Regions from separate parts of the Paenibacillus sp. J31P190 genome, predicted to be linked through region 2. Evidence: predicted binding sites of a transcription regulator. Region 2 holds the regulator's gene; the other holds the start of a gene.
What was found. The regulator Rex, encoded in region 2, represses fermentation and respiration genes when NADH is low (regulators of the CRP and FNR family bind a similar motif). The targets are predictions, from matches to a motif close to TTGTGAAATATTTCACAA.

Region 1 (3,521 bases), on a different contig from region 2:
CAGTTCGCGCAGCTCGCCGAGCGGTGCACACCAGCTCTCCGTTGGTACGAACAAGAAGCCTGTTCGCGCTGCAGCGGATATGAGCGCTTCACGTGATGCGTCAAGCGCGGGTACATCAAGTGCCGCTAGCACATCGGACAGCGTGATGCCCCATTTGGGCGGCATGCTCGGACTGCCGTGCAGCGTAGTGGGAAGTCCGCAGGCTGCGAGAACGAACGCGGTCGGTAAAGTCGCGATGAACGTGCGTGAGCGTCCATCATAAGGTCCGGCGCAATCCATGCTGCCGGGTACCGGATAGGTATGGATACGCTGGCGCAAGGCATCGATGAAAGCCTTCAACTCATCGGGGGATTCCATTTTGATACGTTCAGCAACGAGAAAAGCACCCATTTGAGCTTGTGTAGCGGCTCCGGTTAGGATGAGCTCTGCTGCTTGGGAAGCCTCTTCATAGGTAAGATCTCTGGCTCCGCGCTTTCCGCGGCCTACTTCTTTTAATAGAGATATCATCGTTTGCGACCTCCTTGGTTCTGATCCTGTAGTATTTGATATACCTTGACGATGGAGGTAGCGACGTCTACCATACGTTTACGTTCATTCATGGCTTGTTTGCGTAAAAAATCATAAGCTTCTGCTTCGGAGATACCCTTGATTTCACATAAGATTCGCTTAGCCTGATCGACCCATTTGCGCTCCTCCAGTTTGGAGAGAAGCTGTTCGCGCTCTTGATGCCATTCGGTTCGTTGGAAGTAATGATTCACACCAAGGAGCAGCGCACAGTGAATTTCTAGAGGACTCATCGTAGAACCGATCAAACCATCAATACCCGCGTCCATTCTACATTCATTAGAAGGAAAAGTGCGGGCATCGCACCACCAGAAAAGGGGGAGGCTGCGATGAGCAAGCACACGAGAGCGCCATGGCTCTACTTGATCAGGGCCTACTGATAATAATACGGCATCGACCTTGGGAATCATAAATGAAATTTCTTTTACATTAGATGCTACATATATGCGAAATCCCAAATCCTTCAATATCGCTTCAGGCAAGGATTCCTTTTCATTATCCGTAACATTCATATTGGTAGTCGACGACGAAGAGGAGGTAGCTGAGCGAGTTTGTTTAAACTCGTCGATCAGAATAAATGATTGTAACATTTGAATACCTCCTATCGTGGATAGCTTAAGACCAGATGGCAACTTCATGTGAGGTTTTGTGGATAAAATGATTTATTATACGGCATTACTATAGCATATGTATCTAAAATTTGTCGATATGTATTAGAAATCTCACATAAAATTTTTTGTGTTATGTTTATTGACACGACGGAAATGTCATACTATAATCAAATTAGAAATCGGCACAATGATGTGCCACTAACGAAGGCAATGGCGCCTATCCCCTTACAAATACGTAACCGGATAGGCTATTTATGTTCTTTTAACTGAAAATCATCTAACATGCTGTTCACGATGAAGTGGCAGCAGTGGCAAAGAGGCCGATAAGCATCCCGTACATGATGGGGGTTGTTTGTCGGCCTTTTCTGTCAAAGAACAGTCAAACACGTCTGGTAGGAAAAAAAAGAAGGCGAAAAGCCTCACAAAAGGAGAGGGAATGCATGGTTGATCGGAAAAGTTTTATGCAAGTGGGGCACAAAGGGTCATTGTTCAGTTCATTCTTATATTTTGACATGAGCTTCATGGTGTGGGTGCTTCTTGGGCCGCTAGCGGTTATTCTCGCTAATGATTTTCATCTGAATGCTGCCGAAAAGGCGAATCTCGTTGCATTGCCTACCTTGGGTGGAGCCGTACTTCGATTGGTGCTGGGTGTTCTGACAGATAAGATAGGTCCTAAGCTTACGGGACAAATCGGATTAACCTTAACCTTAGTACCTTTGTTCTGGGGATGGCAGTTTGCAGACACGATGGGTGATATGTACTTCGTTGCTCTGATGCTGGGTATCGCAGGAGCAAGTTTTGCGGCAGCATTACCACTTGCCAGCAGCTGGTACCCGCCGCAGTATCAAGGATTAGCGATGGGCATTGCAGGGGCAGGCAACAGTGGAACGATCTTCGCTACCTTATTTGCAAACCGAATTGCGCAGCATTATGGAGATTGGCATGTTGTTTTCGGCATTGCGATGATTCCGATTGTGTTAACCTTAATCATCTTTAGTGTCCTGGCAAAGGATAGCCCGAATAAACCAGCGCCCAAAACGATTAAGGAATACGGAAAAGTATTAAAACAGAAAGATGCCTGGTTGTTCTGTATTTTGTACAGCGTGACATTCGGCGGGTTCGTTGGAATGGCATCTTACTTGACCATCTTCTTTAATACGCAATATGGCCTTTCTCCAGTTAAAGCGGCTGATTTTACAACATTATGTGTAATCGGCGGCAGTTTCTTCCGACCAGTAGGCGGCTGGTTGGCAGACAAAATTGGCGGCATTCGGATGTTAATGGTCTTGTACGGCGTTGTCGCTTTGATGATGGCTGGCATTTCCACACTGCCATCACTTTCCTTAACAACGATTATGCTCTTCATCGCCATGATGTCCTTCGGTATGGGGAATGGATCCGTTTTTCAACTTGTTCCGCAGCGTTTCAAAGCTGAAATCGGCGTTATGACCGGAATCGTTGGAGCAGCAGGCGGTCTGGGCGGATACTTCTTGCCCAAGATTCTAGGTAACTTGAAACTAACGACAGGTTCTTTTACACCAGGCTTCCTAATCTTAAGTGCTATTGCGATTACATGTCTCTTGTTGATCGCTATTGTGCAAGGGCAATGGAAGCGTACTTGGATCGGCGAAGGCGGCAAAGTGAAGGCAACTCCTGCTTCTATGGATAGTGTGCATGCATAAGTAATAAGTTCAAGCCGCTGGTCGTATGGCCAGCGGCACAAGAGTAAAAGCTTTTGCGCATGCAGCTTGATAGTCCAGGCTGCATGCGCAAAGACGTTTACGACTAACCGTCTTTGGTAGTTCAGATTGAACTACTCAAGCTCCATATCCCAATTTTGTCATTTGGGAGCGTGAGCTCCCGGATGGCCCTTTTTTAACGGATGTGGATAAGAAAAATGGGATATAGAGATACACATAATAGAGAGGAAGATGGCCATGACTCAAAAAGAAAAGTTGGTAGTAGTCGGAAACGGTATGGCGGGCGTTAACGCCGTTGAACATTTACTTAAACTTACTCCTGATAAATATGAGGTTACGATTTTTGGCAGTGAACCGCATCCGAACTATAACCGGATTTTGTTGTCCTACGTACTTGCGGGGGATTCTAAAGTAGAGGATATCGTCATTCATCCATATGAATGGTATGCGAATAACCACATCACCTTGCACACCAACCAAACGATTACAGACATTGATACTGCAGCTCAAACCGTAACGAGTGACAAGGGACTGACGGTTTCTTATGATAAATTGATTTTGGCTACAGGGTCTAATCCCTTTATGATTCCAATGCCAGGCGCTGATAAAGAAGGGGTTATGGCGTACCGGACCATTCGTGATTGTG
Region 2 (3,521 bases):
ACAACGGATGCTTGTGAAGATGTAGCCAATATCCTTGATAGCGTTGTACTTCGCTATTCATAAGGCACACTCGTGTCCTATGTCTACGAAGAAAGTTTTCCAAATGGAAAACTCTTAGGAGGAAATCATGTTAACTTATTTAATCGTTATCGTTGTACTTGCCTTACTTTTTGATTTTATTAATGGATTTCACGATACGGCTAATGCGATTGCAACTTCGATCTCCACACGTGCCTTAAGTCCACGTGTAGCCATCGCCATGGCAGCCACACTCAATTTCGTCGGAGCCATGGTTTCCTCTAAGGTAGCCAAAACCGTTGGAGGAAGCATAGCCAATCCTGCCAAAATTGAAAACGGCGTTGAAATCGTCATCGCTGCGTTACTTGCGGCTATCATTTGGAATCTGTTGACTTGGTATCTGGCGATTCCTTCCTCTTCTTCGCATACACTCCTTGGTTCTCTAGCTGGAGCTGTTATCGCTGGCGCTGGGGTTCATGCGGTAAATTGGAGTGGTTTTACTCAAATTATTATCATTTTGGTTTTATCGCCCATTATTGCTTTCGGACTAGGTTACTTAATTATGATCTTGATTAAGTACATCATTCTATGGTCTGGGAATACATCCAGATCGAAGCTAAATCGCGTATTCCGTACCTTGCAAATTTTATCCGCGGGATTGCTTTCATACTCCCATGGTGGAAACGACGCACAAAAAGCAATGGGCATTATCGTGTTTGGTTTAGTCGCAGCTGGTGTTCAAACAGACTTGGAAGTGCCGCTGTGGGTGAAAATTGCTGCCGCTTTGGCCATGGGACTTGGAACATCCATCGGTGGATGGCGAATTATTAAAACCGTTTCTGGTAAGATTGTTAAAATCGAGCCGATCAATGGCTTTGCCTCAGATTTGACGTCATCACTCGTTATTCAATTCTCTACCCATTTGGGTAAACCATTGTCCACAACGCATGTTATTTCCTCCGCGATTATCGGGACAGGCAGTGTCATGCGTTTCCATGAAGTTCAATGGGGCACGGTTGGCCGCATGTTAATCACTTGGGTTATTACAATTCCAATCAGCATCGCGCTCGCATTCTCGATCTACTTCGTATTGTTCAGATTGATTTTCTAAAATAAAGGCACGACCCAAGGTAAATTGGGTCGTGCCTTTTTCTAATCCAAATAATAAGCTAAACTTTGCAATTCTGTTGTAAAATCCGCATGATGCACACGCACCTCAGGAGGAACTTTAATGATGACCGGAGCAAAATTCAATATCGCTTCGATCCCGCAGTCCACGAATTGATTGGCTACATTTTGAGCTTCGTTCGCAGGAACGGTAATGATGCCGATACGAACGCCTAATTCGGATAAAACCTTCTTCATCTCATGCATCGGTTGAACGATTAGATTGTTAATCGACTCCCCTGCCTTACTTGGCATTGCATCAAAAACAGCGACAATCTTCATATCATTTCGTAAGTAAGTATTATAATTGCATAAAGCACGGCCTAGGTTACCCGCTCCAACAAGAGCAACTTGAATATGTCGATCCAACTTCAGGATCTGTCTAATCTTCTCGATCAAGTAAGCAATGTCGTAGCCAATTCCCTTTTTGCCAAATTCCCCGAAATAAGCCAAATCCTTACGAATCTGTGCCGGATTCAGATCGAGCTTTTGACCCAAATCCTGCGAAGATACCGTCGATACATTTTTCATTGCAAGTTCATTCAGAAAGCGTAAATAAATGGGCAGCCTTCGAACGACGGCTTCCGATATTTTTTGTGTTTTCAACTCTATGCCTCCCCCATCCACTCTTCAATCCTAGGTAACATTTGCTCGGTCGTCATATGTTCAATCTTCGGACCAGGCAATGAATAAAGGAAGTGCTTGCCATAATACGTATCAATGACACGAGTATCATAGATGATAACGATGCCTTTATCGGTTGCACGTCTAACAAGTCGGCCAAAGCCCTGCTTAAATCGAATGACCGCCTGCGGCACAGAAAATTTCATAAATGGATTTTCGTTGCGCTTCTTAATATTTTCACATTTAGCCTCAACAAGAGGGTGATTTGGCGGTTGAAACGGCAATCTTATAATAGCAAGACAGCTTAGCGCATCTCCTGGAATATCGACACCCTCCCAGAACGAGCTGGTGCCCAGTAGGACGCACATTTTGTTATCTTGGAACATCCGGGTCAGTTTACTCCGATTACCGCTGTCTACCCCCTGCCCGAGCACGGTGATCCCATGTGGCTTCAAGAGATCCTTCATGCCGGCATAAATTTGCTTAAGCATACGATTCGAAGTGCACAAAATCAACATTCGTCCTTTGGTAATTCGCGCAACATCGCTAAGCGACTCAATAAGTGCGTTGATAAAAACAGGATCACCAGCACCTTTGATTGTTGGGAAGTTCCGAGGAATGACGACGAGAGCCTGTTCTCTATAATTAAAAGGAGATGGCAATTGAACAGTTTTCAGCTTGCCCGATTCTTCATCCTCAGGGATGACTAACCCTAATTGATCCGCTGAATATTGAAAAGATTTATTAACAGACAACGTCGCGGAGGTCAGGATAATACTGTCTTTGGTCTCAAAGAAATGCTGCTGCAGCAAGCCACTTACATCCGTAGGCACCGATACGAGCTGCAGTGACTTCGATTTAGCATAGGTACCCGCTTCCATCCAATACACATAACCCTCATCAGCCATTTTCATAAAAAAGTGCAGGGCATCTCGATGGTTATACAGCTCCTTTACCGTGCCATTCAAATCAGTGACTAAACCTTGGACCCCAAAAACTTCCTGCATGTCCTTCACTTCATTTAACAATTTATCAAGCGTGCGCAGTAAATCATTCGCATTCAAATAAATATTGTCTTCCATGATCAGAAGCTCTCGCCACTCGGGTGGAAGCGTTTCAGGCTTCATCCGCAGTACGTATTGTGAGTTTTCCGATTGCGAAGGATCGCTCCTAGAAGATAACAGCTCATAGAGCGCTTCACTAAGCCGATCCCAATCCTCTTTGATTTGCACGATTTTGGGAAATAGCCCATCGATCGTTTGACTCCAAGCGGCCGCGCGTTCCTGCTGCTCATCCGATTTCTGCAATCGAAACCGCAGCATTGGTAATTGGCCGCTGCGATTATCTTTATATAGCCATAGCAACGAATGATAAAATGCGGAAGAATGCAGCTCAATTCCAAGATGCTTACTGGCCACTTCTTCAAAGTGGTGCGCCTCATCAATGACAAGGTGCTTGTAAGACGGTAGAAGGCGGTTCTCAGCCTTCATATCCGTGAAGAGGAGGGAATGGTTCGTAATAATCACATCGGCCGTATTGGCATCATTCCTAGCGCGATGATAGAAGCATTTTTTGTACCAAGGACACATGCGATTTAAACAAGAATCAGTGTCACTTGCAACCGAATACCAAAATTGCGCACCCTTATTGCCAAAATGCAGCTCCTCTTCATCTCCATGCTCCGTCTCACTAAGCCATACAACCATCTGTGC

Region 1: AC58U0_RS13115 (nitrate/nitrite transporter) is a predicted target of Rex. The motif match lies at 1,583-1,600, and genes of this name have one in related genera.

What each region holds. Positions count from the first base shown of each region.
Region 1 is NZ_JCAUAS010000005.1:339,165-342,685, reverse strand. Features, by position in the region: gene AC58U0_RS13125 (anthranilate phosphoribosyltransferase) at 1-507, opposite strand, end outside; gene AC58U0_RS13120 (ANTAR domain-containing response regulator) at 504-1,154, opposite strand; gene AC58U0_RS13115 (nitrate/nitrite transporter) at 1,616-2,857, shown strand; gene nirB (nitrite reductase large subunit NirB) at 3,113-3,521, shown strand, end outside.
Region 2 is NZ_JCAUAS010000002.1:493,363-496,883, forward strand. Features, by position in the region: gene AC58U0_RS05685 (DUF47 domain-containing protein) at 1-63, shown strand, start outside; gene AC58U0_RS05690 (inorganic phosphate transporter) at 128-1,129, shown strand; gene AC58U0_RS05695 (redox-sensing transcriptional repressor Rex) at 1,171-1,791, opposite strand; gene dinG (ATP-dependent DNA helicase DinG) at 1,794-3,521, opposite strand, start outside.